2 regions of the Streptomyces sp. LE64 genome follow, and region 1 is predicted to be linked to the other one. Evidence: riboswitches for the same ligand, from Rfam matches in the RefSeq annotation. Region 1 holds a riboswitch; the other holds the start of a gene.
What was found. A riboswitch is a leader RNA that binds a small molecule or an ion and turns the genes downstream of it on or off. The one in region 1 is predicted to bind glycine.

Region 1 (7,566 bases):
TACCCTCACCGACGGACCACCAACGACTATCGCGAGACGTCCTGACAGAGGGCGGGCACGCCGAGTACCGGCTGGCCTCCGCTCGTGCGCCGATGCCGACGTGCTGTGCATCGTGGTGATCTACCTGTTCGAACGCTACGGGGGCTCGCCCCGGAACGGTGTCGCTCAGACCCTCGACACCCCCGCAACGACGGCCTGCCGCCCCTGATCAGCGCCCTCGCTGCCGGGCAGTGCGCGACGCCGACGGCACCGCGACCGCGCACCCCCCGTTTGCTTCGCCCATCGAGACTCCCTCGGCCGGCTTGAACGCCGACAGAATCGGGAACGACGACGCCTCCGAGAACGGGCACAACGACCAGGAGGCCTGATGGCCGCCCTACTGAGGTTGAACTCGTGATGTTGCTGGATTGTTCGGGCGGGTCTGATGGTCGGGCCGGTCTCGGCGAGACAGCCGTCTATGAGGTCGCTGTGGGACTGGATGTGTCGTGGACCGTGTCTGATGTGCTGGACGAGGTGTTCGGGAGTGCTGAAGGCGACGTTGGAGAGCCAGCCGCGCACCCTCAGCACTCGATGATGTTCACCGCGAGCCCGCCCCGGGCCGTCTCCTTGTACTTGACGGACATGTCCGCCCCGGTCTCCTTCATGGTCTTGATGACCTTGTCCAGGGACACCAGGTGGCTGCCGTCGCCGCGCATGGCCATCCGGGCGGCGGTCACCGCCTTCACCCCGGCCATGCCGTTGCGTTCGATGCACGGGATCTGGACCAGCCCGCCGACCGGGTCGCAGGTGAGGCCCAGGTTGTGCTCCATGCCGATCTCGGCGGCGTTCTCGACCTGTTCGGGGGAGCCGCCCAGCACCTCGGCCAGGGCACCGGCCGCCATGGAGCAGGCCGAACCGACCTCGCCCTGGCAGCCGACCTCGGCGCCGGAGATGGAGGCGTTCTCCTTGAACAGCAGCCCGATGGCCCCGGCGGCCAACAGGAAGCGGACCACGCCCTCGTCGTCCGCGCCGGGGACGAAGTTCATGTAGTAGTGCAGCACCGCGGGAATGATCCCGGCGGCCCCGTTGGTGGGGGCGGTGACGACCCGGCCGCCGGCCGCGTTCTCCTCGTTCACCGCCATCGCGTACAGGGTCACCCACTCCATGGCGTGGGCCGCGGGGTCGCCCTCGGCGCGCAGCTGGCGCGCCGAGGCGGGGGCGCGGCGACGCACCTTCAGCCCGCCGGGGAGGATGCCCTCCTGGTTCATGCCCCGGGACACGCAGCTCTGCATGACGCGCCAGATGTCCAGCAGTCCGGCGCGGATCTCCTCCTCGGTGCGCCGCGCCTTCTCGTTCTCCAGCATCATCGAGGAGATCGACAGTCCCGACTCGCGGGCCATCCGCAGCAGCTCGTCGCCGGTGCGGAAGGGGTAGGCCAGGGGAGTGTCGTCGAGTTTGATGCGGTCCGCGCCGACGGCGTCCTCGTCCACCACGAAGCCGCCGCCGACCGAGTAGTAGGTCTTCTCCAGGACGGGCGCGCCCTCGGCGTCGTACGCGGCCAGGGTCATCCCGTTGGCGTGGTAGGGCAGGGCCTGGCGGCGGTGCAGGACGAGGTCCTCGTCGAAGGAGAACGGGATCTCGTGGGCGCCCAGCAGGCTGATCCGGCCGTCGGTCCTGATCCGTGCCACCCGCTGGTCGGCGTGCTCGACGTCCACCGTGCGCGGGGACTCGCCCTCCAGCCCGAGCAGCACCGCCTTGGGGGTGCCGTGCCCGTGGCCGGTGGCGCCGAGGGAGCCGTACAGTTCCGCGCGCACCGCGGCGGTGTGGGCGAGGAGGCCGTCGTTCTTGAGCCGGCGGGCGAACATCCGGGCCGCGCGCATCGGGCCCACGGTGTGGGAGCTGGACGGGCCGATGCCGATCGAGAACAGGTCGAAGACCGAGATGGCCACGGAAGACTCCTCGCTGACGGTCGGCGGACGTCGTTGTCCGCCGGGTGGTGCGGGCCGACCGGCACGGGGTGGGGCCGGGCGGGTTGGTGCGGGGGACCGGGTGGGTCCCCGGGACGGGGTGCGCCGGGACGGGGTGGGCCCCGGGGCCGAGCAGGCTTGATGGATCGTTTCTTCAAGTGTCGCCCGGGCGGGCGTCGGGGTGGGGACGGTGCGGCCCCGGTCGAGCCGGACCGGGGCCGCACCGCGGGGGACTACAGCCCCGGGTACAGCGGGTGCTTGTCGGCCAGGGCGGTGACCCGGGCCTTCAGCGCCGCGGCGACCGTCTCGTCGTACGAGGGCTTCAGCGTCTCGGCGATCACGTCGGCGACCTCGCGGAAGTCCTCGGCGGTGAAGCCGCGGGTGGCGAGCGCCGGGGTGCCGATCCGTAGGCCGGAGGTGACCATCGGGGGCCGCGGGTCGTTCGGGACGGCGTTGCGGTTGACGGTGATGCCGACCTCGTGGAGGCGGTCCTCGGCCTGCTGGCCGTCCAGCTCGGACTCGCGCAGGTCGACCAGGACGAGGTGCACGTCCGTGCCGCCGGACAGCACGTTCACGCCGGCCGCGCGGGCGTCCTCGCCCACCAGGCGCTCGGCCAGGATGCGGGCGCCCTCCAGGGTGCGCTGCTGGCGCTCCTTGAACTCCTCCGAGGCGGCGACCTTGAAGGCGACGGCCTTGGCGGCGACCACGTGCTCCAGCGGACCGCCCTGCTGGCCCGGGAAGACCGCGGAGTTGATCTTCTTGGCCAGCTCCTGGGTGGAGAGGATCACCCCGCCGCGCGGACCGCCGAGGGTCTTGTGCGTGGTGGTGGTGACGACATGGGCGTGCGGCACCGGGTTGGGGTGCAGTCCGGCCGCGACCAGGCCCGCGAAGTGCGCCATGTCGACCATCAGGTAGGCGCCGACCTCCTCCGCGATGCGGCGGAAGGCGGCGAAGTCGAGCTGGCGCGGGTAGGCGGACCAGCCCGCGACGATCAGCTTCGGCTTGGACTCCTTGGCGAGCCGCTCGACCTCGGCCATGTCGACCTGGCCGGTGGCGTCGTCCACGTGGTAGGCGACCACGTTGTAGAGCTTGCCGGAGAAGTTGATCTTCATGCCGTGGGTCAGGTGCCCGCCGTGGGCGAGGTTCAGACCCATGATCGTGTCGCCCGGCTTGAGCAGCGCGAACATCGCCGCCGCGTTGGCCTGGGCACCGGAGTGCGGCTGCACGTTGGCGTGCTCGGCGCCGAACAGCTCCTTGATCCGGTCGATCGCGATCTGCTCGACCACGTCGACGTGCTCACAGCCGCCGTAGTAGCGGCGGCCCGGGTAGCCCTCCGCGTACTTGTTGGTGAGCACCGAGCCCTGGGCCTCCATGACGGCGACCGGGGCGAAGTTCTCCGACGCGATCATTTCCAGGGTCGACTGCTGGCGGCGCAGTTCGGCGTCGACGGCGGCGGCGACGTCCGGGTCCAGCTCGTGCAGAGGCGTGTTCAGAAGCGACATCAGATGATCCCTAGTTGTGGGTCAGCCCGCGGAAAAGGCGGTGTAGTCGTCGGCGGTGAGCAGGTCCTCCGGCTCGGCCGCGACCCGCACCTTGAACAACCAGCCGCCCTCGAAGGGCGCGGAGTTCACCAGGGACGGGTCGTCCACCACGTCCTGGTTGGACTCCGTGACCTCGCCGGTCACCGGGGAGTACAGGTCGCTGACCGACTTCGTCGACTCCAGCTCGCCGCAGGTCTCGCCCGCGGTCACCTGCTGGCCCACCTCGGGGAGCTGGGCGTAGACGACGTCACCGAGCGCACCGGCGGCGAACTCGGTGATGCCGACCGTGGCCACGCCTTCGCCGTCGGGGGCCGACAGCCACTCGTGCTCCTTGCTGTAGCGAAGCTGCTGGGGGTTGCTCATGGTGGGAATTCTCCTGTACGCGGGGGAGTGCTGAGGAACGGGATGTCTGGCATGTGAGACGAGCGCCGGGATGCGCGTCCCGGCGCACGGGCGGCGAACGTCATGTACCGCGCGGGGACCCGGTGGAACCGGAGCGCGGTGCATCCGGGCGGGCCCGGTGGTGCGCGCGGAAACTACTTCCGGCGGCGGTAGAAGGGCAGTGCCACCACCCGGTACGGCTCGTGCGTACCGCGGATGTCCACCCCGACCCCGGCGGTGCCCGGCTCGGCGTGCGCGGCGTCGACGTACGCCATGGCGATCGGCTGGCCGAGGGTGGGGGAGGGCGCGCCCGAGGTGACCTCGCCGATCACCGTGCCGTCCGCGACCACCGCGAACCCGGCGCGCGGTACCCGCCGGCCCTCGGCGACCAGGCCGACCAGCTTGCGCGGGGGGTTCGCCGCGGCCTTCTCGGCGGCGGCCTCCAGCGCCGCCCGGCCGACGAAGTCGCCCTCCTTCTCGAACTTCACCACCCGGCCGAGACCCGCGTCGAAGGGGGTCAGCCCGGTGGTCAGCTCGTGCCCGTACAGCGGCATGCCCGCCTCCAGGCGCAGGGTGTCCCGGCAGGACAGTCCGCAGGGCACCAGCCCGACCGGGGCGCCCGCCTTGGTGAGCGCCCGCCACACGCCCTCCGCGTGCTCGGGAGCGACGAAGAGTTCGAAGCCGTCCTCCCCGGTGTAGCCGGTGCGGGCGATCAGCGCGGGGACCCCGGCGACCGTGCCGGGCAGCCCGGCGTAGTACTTCAACCCGTCCAGGTCGGCGTCCGTGACGGCGGCCAGGACGCCCGGCGCCTCGGGGCCCTGCACCGCGATCAGCGCGTAGGCGTCCCGGTCGTCGCGGACCTCCGCGTCGAAGCCCGCGGCCCGCTCGCGCAGCGCGTCCAGCACCGTCTGGGCGTTGCCGGCGTTGGCGACCACCAGGTACTCCGTCTCCCCGGTGCGGTAGACGATCAGGTCGTCCAGGATGCCGCCGTCCTCGCGGCAGATCATCGTGTACCGGGCGCGCCCCGTGGCGACGGTGCCGAGGTTGCCGACCAGCGCGTGGTCCAGCAGGTCCACCGCCTGCGTGCCGGTGACGGTGATCTCCCCCATGTGGGAGAGGTCGAACAGCCCGGCGCGGGTGCGCACGGCGTGGTGCTCGTCCCGTTCGCTGCCGTAGCGCAGGGGCATGTCCCAGCCCGCGAAGTCGGTCATGGTGGCACCGAGCGATCGGTGCAGCGCGTCCAGCGCGGTACGGCGGGGGGCGGTGCTCATGAAGGTGCTCCCAGGGCATGACGGCGAGATGGTCCTCCCCATCTGTCATCGGACCTGAGAGGTTCGCCGGGAGCCACGCCGCTGGGCGGCGGTCCGGTTTGCACCTTGGGTGGGACCGCGCGTACGACGTCGCGGTCCGCTTTTCAGATGTGCCTCGCCCGCGCGGTATCTGGGCCTGAGAGATTCAAGGGAGGGACTTGCTCCTTCGGCGCCCCGGTACGGCCGGGGGCTCTCCCGCGCGGGTTCAAGCGGCCGGTATGCAGTTGGCGGGCACATCATTGCACGCCCGCGCCGCCTTGGGCAGGGCGGCGTCCCCCCGACCCCGCGGCATCGGCCCGGGGCAGTTCCCGTCACGGGCCCGTGGCCGTATCCGTACGCGATCCGGACCCGCGAAATTACCCGCTCTTTACACTCTACGGGGAAGGCTCACGTGACGGACTGGAGGGGACGATCACGGTGAACACGACGAGGGGGTACGCGAGCGCCGCTGGCGTGGCGCTGCCCGAGCAGGCGGGTGCCGCCGCCGCGCGGGCGCGCGCGGAGCGGGCCGCCGCGGTGGTCCGGGACCTACGGGACCGGGCCGGCCGCGGGCCGCACGCGCTCCGGTTCGCCCCCGGTGACCTGGTGGTGGTGTCCGGGCTGCCGGGCAGCGGCAAGTCCACGCTGATGTCGCGCACGGTCCGCGACACCTCGGTCAGCCTCGTCCGCGCCGCCCTCGCGACCCCCGTCGCCCCGGCCCGGCGCATCGACTCCCAGGACACCCGCGACCGCTGGGCCCGCCGGATGCCCGCCGCCCTGCCGTACGCCCTGTACCGGCCGCTGGTGCGGGTCGCGCACTTCGCCGGCTTGCGGCGGGCGCTGCGCTCCGGGGAGAGCGTGGTGGTCCACGACTGCGGCACCCAGGCGTGGGTGCGCCGCTGGCTGGCCCGCGAGGCCCGGGCCCGCGGCACCCGACTGCACCTGCTGCTGCTCGACGTGGCGCCGGACACCGCCCTCGACGGGCAGCGCCAGCGGGGCCGGGGTGTGTCCCGGTACGCCTTCGCCCGCCACCGGCGGGCGATCGGCCGGCTGGTGGGGGACGCGCAGCGCGGGGTGCTGCCGGCCGGCTGCTCCTCCGCGGTGCTGCTCGACCGGGCGGCGGGCGGGGCGCTGCGGTCCATCCGCTTCGACGCGTAGGCCCGGACGGCAGCGCCGCCCGGCCCGAACGGGCGCCGGACGCCCGGAGCTTCGCGTTAGGGTGCCTGGCGCAGACGCAGCGCGGCACGAGCAGGTGGTTGACGATGGAGATTCCGGCCCAGACGCCCCAGCCCCCCACGGTCCCGGGTCCGCCCGGGGCCTGGCCGGTGAACGAGTTGGAGGAGGTGCTCGCCGCCTCCGTGGGGGTGCCCGGGGCCGCCCCGCGGATCGTCGAGGTGCTCGGCCGCAGCCGGATCTGGGTGCCGCTGCCGGCCGGCGGGGACGCCACCAGCACCACCCTGGACCTGCCCACCGTGGAGGTCGACGGCCAGGCATACGTGCCGGTCTTCACCTCCGCCGAGCAGTTCCGCCAGGTGGTGGGCGACCGGATGGGCGGCACCGTGGCGCCCGCCGTCGAGTTCGCCCGCGGACTGCCGCCCCAACTCGGCCTGGTCCTCAACCCGGACGGCACGGTGGGCGTTCCGCTGCCGCCGCCGGCCGTCGCGGAGCTGTGCCGCGCCGGTCGCACCGCCCTGGACGGCCCCACCAGCGGCGGTCGGGTCCGGCTCTTCCCGCCCGACTGGAAGGAGGACCCGATGGACTTCCTCGCCGCCGCCGGGGAGGAGTTCGCCGCGGTGGGCACGGTCACCACCGCCCGCCGCTGCCTGGCCAGCGTGGAGGGCGGCGCCCCGAGCCTGTTCATCGGGGTGGAACTCGACCAGTGCGAGGGCTCGGCCCGGGAACTGCCGTTGGACGCGCTGGGACGTGCGCTCGGACGGGTGCCCGTCGCCTGGGGGGTCAACCTGATCCTGCTGGACGTGGCGCGGGACCCGGTGGCCGACTGGATGCGCGAGCAGCTCCGCCCCTTCTACGTGCGGGAGCCCTGAGTGCGCCCGATACCACCAGCTGTGACGGACCTGGGACCGAGGCGTCGGCCGCGCCGGGGCGGCGCCGCTTAAGCTGGGTGGCACGGCCGGGCGGGGCCGTACGACCTGCCGGGCCGCGGTGGGCGTGTCGGGTTCGGAACCGCGCCGTGCTGTTCCGACGGGTCGAAGGGGCGGTCAAGGGTGAGTGCGTCGGGCACGGCTGCGGCCGGGCGGATCGAGCACATGCTGCGCCAGGTGACGCCCGGGCGCTACGACGCGTACGAGGCACTGCTGCACGCCCTCGCCGACCCCGCCGGCCGGGTCCGGATGCTGCTGTGGCACGGCCGGCCCGGAGCGCCGGACGCCCAGTACGGCAACATGGAAC
Region 2 (7,566 bases), 4.3 Mb from region 1:
CCCTGGGGGTGCGGTCGCCCTGAGCGACCGGCCGTCCACGGCACCGGAACGGCCTGCTGGAGGGCCAGGAGGAGTGCCCGACTACCCAAAGGTGCCGGGCACGGCCTAGGGTTGCTGTGTGAACGAGCTCGACGTCGTAGGTGTCCGGGTCGAAATGCCCTCCAACCAACCGATCGTGCTTCTGCGTGAAGTGGGAGGCGACCGTTACCTCCCCATCTGGATCGGGCCCGGGGAGGCGACGGCGATCGCCTTCGCCCAACAGGGCATGGCTCCCGCGCGTCCGCTGACCCACGACCTGTTCAAGGACGTGCTGGAGGCCGTGGGCCAGGAGCTGAGCGAAGTGCGCATCACGGACCTCCGCGAAGGCGTCTTCTACGCGGAACTGGTCTTCGCAAGCGGTGTCGAGGTCAGTGCGCGCCCTTCGGACGCCATAGCGCTGGCCCTGCGCACGGGAACGCCGATCTACGGCAGTGACGGGGTGCTCGCCGACGCGGGCATCGCCATCCCCGACGAGCAGGAGGACGAGGTGGAGAAGTTCCGCGAGTTCCTCGACCAGATCTCCCCCGAGGACTTCGGCACCAACAGCCAGTGACCGGACCGTCGGGCCCGCGCCGCCGGTGCGAGCGTCCGGACGGTGGGGGGCGTCCCGGTCCCGGGACGGCCCTCTCACCGCATTCGGCTAGCCTTTCCCCGCAACCGGACACGGGAAACCACTCGTAGGGTGATTATCACTCGGCGTGGCGAGTGTGGCGATCGTTGACGCACTCCGAGCGACTGCCTACCGTCGTGAGGGCAGGTCAAGGACGGAGGTCGGCGTGAGAAGCAGCGGCGACGGTACGGCTGGGGGTGCCCCCGGACGGATCCTGGGGGAAGGCGGCCCGTACGCGCTCCACGACGGTCGGGTCGGCCAGGTGCCGCCCCGTCCCCTCCCGGTGCCCGAGAACGACGCCCGGCGCGCCGCGGAACCGCTCGGCTACCGGGGTCCCACCGCGTGTGCCGCCGCCGGCATCACCTACCGCCAGTTGGACTACTGGGCCCGCACCGGTCTGGTGGAGCCCAGCGTTCGGCCTGCACAGGGCTCCGGCACCCAGCGGCTGTACAGCTTCCGGGACGTGGTCGTCCTCAAGATCGTGAAGCGGTTCCTGGACACGGGCGTGTCCCTCCAGAACATCCGGGCGGCCGTCCAGCACCTGCGGGAGCGCGGATTCCGCGACCTGGAGCGGCTGACGCTGATGAGCGACGGCGCCACCGTCTACGAGTGCAGTTCGCCCGACGAGGTGCACAAGTTGCTCCAGGGCGGCCAGGGCGTCTTCGGCATCGCCGTCGGCGTGGTCTGGCAGGACGTCGAGAGCGCCCTGTCCCAACTGCACGGCGAGCGCGTCGACACGGGGGAGACCTTGATCGGCCACAATCCGGCGGACGAGCTCGCCCGGCGCCGCAACCGCGCCGGCTGACCTCGCGGGAGGCCGCCCCCGGGTCGCCGGGGCGTTGTCACCGCCGTAGTGCAGCATCGGAGGGGTGAGGAACCAGCCCACCATCCTGCACCTGGACATGGATGCCTTCTACGCCTCAGCGGAGCAGGCCGCCAAGCCCAGCCTGCGCGGGAAGGCCGTGGTGGTGGGCGGCATCGGCCCGCGGGGGGTGGTGGCCACCGCGTCCTACGAGGCACGCCGGTTCGGGGTCCGCTCGGCGATGCCCACGGCCCAGGCCCGCAGGCTCGCTCCGAACGCCGCCTACCTGGTGCCCCGCTTCGGCTTCTACCGGGAGATCAGCGACCGGGTGATGAGCATGTTGCGGGAGTTGTCCCCGCTGGTGGAGCCGCTCAGCCTGGACGAGGCCTTCGTGGACCTGGAGGCGGGCGACACGGCCCGGGACGAGGCGTCCGCCCGCGCGGTGGGCACCCGACTGCGCGCCGACATCCGGGCTGCCACGGGGCTGACCGGGTCGGTCGGGCTGGCCGCCTCCAAGATGGTCGCCAAGATCGCATCGGAGGAGGCCAAACCGGACGGTCTGCTGCTGGTGCGGGCGGGCACCGAACGGGCCCTGCTGGCCCCCATGGCGGTCCGGGTGCTGCCGGGGGTGGGGCCCGCCACCGGCGACCACCTGCGCCGGGCGGGCATCAGCACCGTCGGCGAACTCGCCGAGGCCGGTGAGGACGAACTGGTGCGGCTGCTGGGCAAGGCCCACGGGGCGGGCCTGTACGCGATGGCCCTCGCCCGCGACGAGCGGCCGGTGGTGGCCGAACGGGAGACGAAGTCGGTGTCCGTGGAGGACACGTACGACGTCGACATCCACGACCGGACCCGGGTGCGGCTGGAGGTGCAACGGCTCGCCGAACGGTGCGTGCGACGGCTGCGGGACTCCGGCCATTCGGGCCGCACCGTGGTGCTCAAGGTGCGCCGCTACGACTTCTCGACGCTCACCCGCTCCGAGACGCTGCGCGGCCCCACCGACGACCCCAGGGTGGTCCGCGAGGCGGCCGGCCGCCTGCTGGAGTCGGTGGACACCACCGGCGGCGTGCGGCTCCTCGGCGTGGGCGTCAGCGGCCTCGCCGACTACACCCAGGAGGACCTGTTCGCGCAGGCAGCCGGGGAGCACCCGCCCGAGGTGCCCGACGACGCGGAGGCCGATCCGGGGGCCGAAGGCCCGCAGGACCCCGCGTCGCCCGCCCGCGCGTCCTCCCGGTGGGCGGCCGGACACGACGTCCACCACGCCGTCCACGGGCCGGGCTGGGTCCAGGGCAGCGGGGTGGGGCGGGTGACGGTGCGCTTCGAGACCCCGGACTCCCCGCCGGGCCGGGTGCGGACCTTCGCCGTGGACGACCCCGACCTCACCCCCTCCGACCCGGTCCCCCTGGTGGCGGACGGTTACCGCTCCCCGGACGGCTCGGGCTCGTCCCCCGGGCCGGCGGCCCACTCGCCGACATCGGGGCCGGGGGAGGCCACGTCGAGCCCGTAGTGGTGGTAGAGCCGCAGCTCCTGTTCGGGGGAGAGGTGGCGTCCCACGCCGAAGTCCGGGGCGTCCCTGATCAGGGCGCGCTCGAAGGGAACCCGGAGGGTGCCCGCCACCAGTTCGCTGGGCTCCAGGGGGACGAACGCGTCCCGGCTGAACAGACCCGTCCGGATCGCCGCCCACTCCGGCACTCCCGTGGCGTCGTCGAGGTAGACCTCGTCCACGGTGCCGATCCTCGTACCGTGGAGGTCGAACGCCTTGCGGCCGATCAGGTTGCGCGGATCGATGTCGGTCTGCACGTGCCCTCCAGCTCGTCGCAACTCATCCGTCAGCACCACGAAAGAGCACATTTCCGCAGGCGGCCACTCGAAGCCCCGTGCGAAGAGCCGCTGGTAGGCTGGAAGCGGCTGTCGACCCCGTGCGGGAGAGCTCCCCGGCCACGGTCGGGGGCGCCGAAGGAGCAAATCCTCCCCGGAATCTCTCAGGCCCCAGTACCGCGCGGGTGAGGTCACTCTGGAAAGCAGGGCGGGCGGTTTCCGGACCTCCGCCCTCACCGACGGTGAAAGTCGGGCCGCGCGCCCGGTGAAGCTCTCAGGTTGAGATGACAGAGGGGGAGGCCGTCCGGGCACCCGCGTCATGGTGCCCCTCGCAGGTCGTACCGACCAGGAGGCCCCCGCAATGACTGTCAACCGTCCCCCGCTCTCCCAGCTCGAACAGGGCATTCCGTTCGAGCGGCGCCACATCGGCCCCGATGCGGAAGCCCGTGCCAAGATGCTCGCCCAGGTCGGGTACGGTTCGCTGGACGAACTGACGGCCACCGCGGTCCCCGACGTCATCAAGAACGCCGAGGCGCTCGACCTGCCGGCGGCCCGCACCGAGGCCGAGGTCCTCGCCGAACTGCGCTCCCTCGCCGACCGCAACGACGTCCTCGGCTCCATGATCGGCCTGGGTTACTACGGCACCTTCACCCCGCCGGTCATCCTCCGCAACGTCATGGAGAACCCGGCCTGGTACACCGCCTACACGCCGTACCAGCCGGAGATCTCGCAGGGCCGCCTGGAGGCCCTGCTGAACTTCCAGACGACGGTGGCCGAACTGACCGGGCTGCCCACGTCCGGAGCCTCCCTCCTGGACGAGGGGACCGCCGCCGCCGAGGCCATGGCGCTCTCCCGCCGGGTCGGCAAGGTCAAGGGCGGCGTCTTCCTCGTCGACGCGGACACCCTGCCCCAGACGGTCGCCGTCATCCGAACCCGCGCCGAACCCACCGGGGTGGAGGTCGTCGTCGCCGACCTGACCGCCGGCATCCCCACCGAGGTCGCCGAGCGGGGCGTCACCGGCGTCCTGCTCCAGTACCCGGGGGCCTCCGGGGCCGTGCTCGACCTGCGCCCCGTCATCGAACAGGCCCACGAACTGGGCGCCGTCGTCACCGTCGCCGCCGACCTGCTCGCCCTCACCCTGCTGACCCCGCCCGGCGAACTGGGCGCGGACATCGCCGTCGGCACGACCCAGCGCTTCGGCGTGCCCATGGGCTTCGGCGGCCCGCACGCCGGCTACCTGGCGGTGCACGAGAAGTTCGCCCGCAACCTGCCCGGCCGGCTCGTCGGCGTGTCCGTCGACCGCGACGGCGACCGCGCCTACCGGCTCGCGCTCCAGACCCGCGAACAGCACATCCGCCGCGAGAAGGCCACCAGCAACATCTGCACCGCCCAGGTGCTGCTCGCCGTGATGGCCGGTATGTACGCCGTGTACCACGGGCCGGAGGGCCTGCGGACCATCGCCCGCCGCACCCACCGCCACGCCGCGGTCCTCGCGGCGGGCCTGCGGGCCGCCGGTGTCGAGGTGGTGCACGGCGCGTTCTTCGACACGGTGACGGCACGGGTGCCCGGCAGGGCCGCCGCCGTCGTGGCCGCGGCCCGCGAGGACGGGGTCAACCTGCGGCTGGTGGACGCCGACCACGTCGGCGTGGCCTGCGACGAGACCACCACCCGCGAGCAACTCGGGACGGTCTGGACCGCCTTCGGAGCCGACGCCGACGTCGAGGGTTTGGACGCAACGGTCCCGGACGCCCTGCCGGCGGCGCTGCTGCGCACCGACGACTACCTGACGCACCCCGTCTTCCACCAGTACCGCTCCGAGACGGCGATGCTGCGCTACCTGCGCCGGCTCTCCGACCGGGACTACGCCCTCGACCGGGGCATGATCCCGCTCGGTTCCTGCACGATGAAGCTGAACGCCACCACCGAGATGGAACCGGTCACCTGGCCGGAGTTCGGGCAGCTGCACCCCTTCGCCCCCGCCGAGCAGGCCCAGGGGTACCTGACGCTGATCCGGGAACTGGAGGACCGGCTCGCCGAGGTCACCGGCTACGACAAGGTGTCCCTCCAGCCGAACGCGGGGTCGCAGGGCGAACTGGCCGGTCTGCTCGCGGTGCGCGGCTACCACCGGGCGCGCGGGGAGGAACAGCGCACGGTCTGCCTGATCCCCTCCTCGGCGCACGGGACGAACGCGGCGAGCGCGGTCATGGCGGGGATGCGGGTGGTCGTCGTGGCGACCGCCGACGACGGCGAGGTGGACGTCGACGACCTGCGGGCCAAGATCGAGCGGCACCGCGAGGAACTGGCCGTCCTGATGATCACGTATCCGTCGACGCACGGGGTGTTCGAGGAGCACGTCGCCGACATCTGCGCGGCCGTGCACGATGCGGGCGGCCAGGTCTACGTCGACGGCGCCAACCTCAACGCGCTGGTCGGGCTGGCCAAGCCGGGGCGGTTCGGCGGCGACGTCTCGCACCTGAACCTGCACAAGACCTTCTGCATCCCGCACGGGGGCGGCGGGCCCGGGGTCGGGCCGGTGGCGGTGCGAGCCCATCTCGCACCCCATCTGCCGAACCACCCGCTCCAGCCGGCGGCCGGACCGGACACGGGCGTGGGGCCGATCTCGGCCGCGCCGTGGGGTTCGGCGGGGATCCTGCCCATCTCCTGGGCGTACGTGCGCCTCATGGGCGGTGAAGGGCTCAAGCGGGCCACCCAGGTGGCGGTGCTGTCCGCGAACTACGTCGCCAAGCGCCTGGAGCCGCACTACCCGGTCCTCTACACCGGTCCGGGAGGTCTGGTCGCCCACGAGTGCATCATCGACCTGCGGCCGCTCACCAAGGCGACCGGCGTGACGGTCGACGACGTGGCCAAGCGGCTGATCGACTACGGCTTCCACGCGCCCACGATGTCGTTCCCGGTGGCGGGCACCCTGATGATCGAGCCCACCGAGAGCGAGGACCTCACGGAACTCGACCGCTTCTGCGAGGCGATGATCGCCATTCGGGCGGAGATCGAGAAGGTGGCGTCCGGACAGTGGCCGGCCGAGGACAACCCGCTGTGCAACGCGCCCCACACCGCACGTTCCCTGGCCGGCGTGTGGGAGCACCCCTACGAGCGGGACGTGGCGGTCTTCCCGGCCGGGGTGTCGCCCGCGGACAAGTACTGGCCGCCGGTGCGGCGGATCGACCAGGCGTACGGCGACCGCAACCTGGTGTGCTCCTGCCCGCCGGTGGACGCCTACGGGGAGTGAACCGCCGGCAGGGCTTGACATGCTGACGGACCGGTCGGGCGGCCACGGGTCGCCCGACCGGTCCGTCAGCACCGGCGGGCTCAGGCCGCCGTCATCACCCCGTCCGCGCCCAGTGGGCGACGAGGCGCGATGACTTCGCCGTTGGGTAGGAGTTCACCGGTGTCCTCGAAGTGCAGGACGCCGTTGCAGAGGAGACTCCACCCCTGTTCGGGGCGGTGGGCCACGGCGAGCGCGGCCTCACGGTCGGCGGACTCCGCCGTCGGGCACGATGGCTGATGCTGGCACATGGTGGAAGCGCTCTTTCGCTGCGGTGTGACGTCCGTGCTGCGGCGGAACGAGGAGACGTGCCGCCGCCCGTGTCGTCGGTCTGATTCCAGTGTTGCCGCACGGGCGTGATTCCGCAGGGATTTCGTCGCAGCCGGTTCTTACTCGCTAGACGCGTATCACCCGCAAGGATGGTTCAGCCCACATGGCCTGTCCCAAAGGAGGGTTCGCCATGGTCGGAAAGGGCTAGTCCGTCTGGGCCGGAAACGGAGGGGAACGGCCCCGGTGCTCGGAGTGAGCAGCGGGGCCGCCGGTCGCGCACGGGAACCACGGGACGCCGTGGGGTCCCTCGCAGAGCGGGTCAGGCCGGCGCGGCGAGCGGAGGTGCCGGCGCGAGCCGGTGCCCCAGGGCGGGCAGCAGTTCGTCCACCCGGTGGACGCGGTGGGCCGGCACCCCCGGGGGCGCCGGCGCCAGGGGGACGAGCAGGTCGTCGGGGGCGGGGCTGCCCACCGCCGGGTCCGCCGCGGGGTCGCCGTGCAGCCACAGGGTCAGCATGTACAAGCCGGGGAGCGACAGCAGTCGGGGCTGGTGGGGGGTCTGGAGGGATTCCGCCTGGCGCACGGCGCGTTCGGTGGAGGCGATGTACGGGCCCTCGAAGAAGTGGGAGAAGACCCAGCCGTCCGGGGTGAGGACGGTGTCCGCTGCGGCCACCGACCTGCCGTCGCACCGGATCGTGTAGCGCCAGCCCGCGAGGCTGGCGCGGGTCCCGGGCACGAGTCGGTCGA

Region 2: linked by a shared signal. The riboswitch ahead of gcvP (aminomethyl-transferring glycine dehydrogenase) and the one ahead of gcvT (glycine cleavage system aminomethyltransferase GcvT) in region 1 are both predicted to bind glycine.

Annotation. Positions count from the first base shown of each region.
Region 1 is NZ_CP199708.1:4,818,580-4,826,145, forward strand. Features, by position in the region: partial or broken gene ACSMX9_RS21785 (transposase) at 418-555, opposite strand; gene ACSMX9_RS21790 (L-serine ammonia-lyase) at 561-1,928, opposite strand; gene glyA (serine hydroxymethyltransferase) at 2,180-3,448, opposite strand; gene gcvH (glycine cleavage system protein GcvH) at 3,470-3,850, opposite strand; gene gcvT (glycine cleavage system aminomethyltransferase GcvT) at 4,024-5,139, opposite strand; glycine riboswitch at 5,172-5,292, opposite strand; glycine riboswitch at 5,293-5,386, opposite strand; gene ACSMX9_RS21810 (AAA family ATPase) at 5,596-6,315, shown strand; gene ACSMX9_RS21815 (enhanced serine sensitivity protein SseB) at 6,420-7,202, shown strand; gene ACSMX9_RS21820 (enhanced serine sensitivity protein SseB C-terminal domain-containing protein) at 7,383-7,566, shown strand, end outside.
Region 2 is NZ_CP199708.1:542,516-550,081, reverse strand. Features, by position in the region: gene ftsR (transcriptional regulator FtsR) at 1-23, shown strand, start outside; gene ACSMX9_RS02355 (bifunctional nuclease family protein) at 119-592, shown strand; gene ACSMX9_RS02350 (MerR family transcriptional regulator) at 816-1,454, shown strand; gene ACSMX9_RS02345 (DNA polymerase IV) at 1,519-2,958, shown strand; gene ACSMX9_RS02340 (PRC-barrel domain-containing protein) at 2,868-3,251, opposite strand; glycine riboswitch at 3,364-3,459, shown strand; gene gcvP (aminomethyl-transferring glycine dehydrogenase) at 3,631-6,516, shown strand; gene ACSMX9_RS02330 (DUF5999 family protein) at 6,597-6,803, opposite strand; gene ACSMX9_RS02325 (hypothetical protein) at 7,142-7,566, opposite strand, start outside.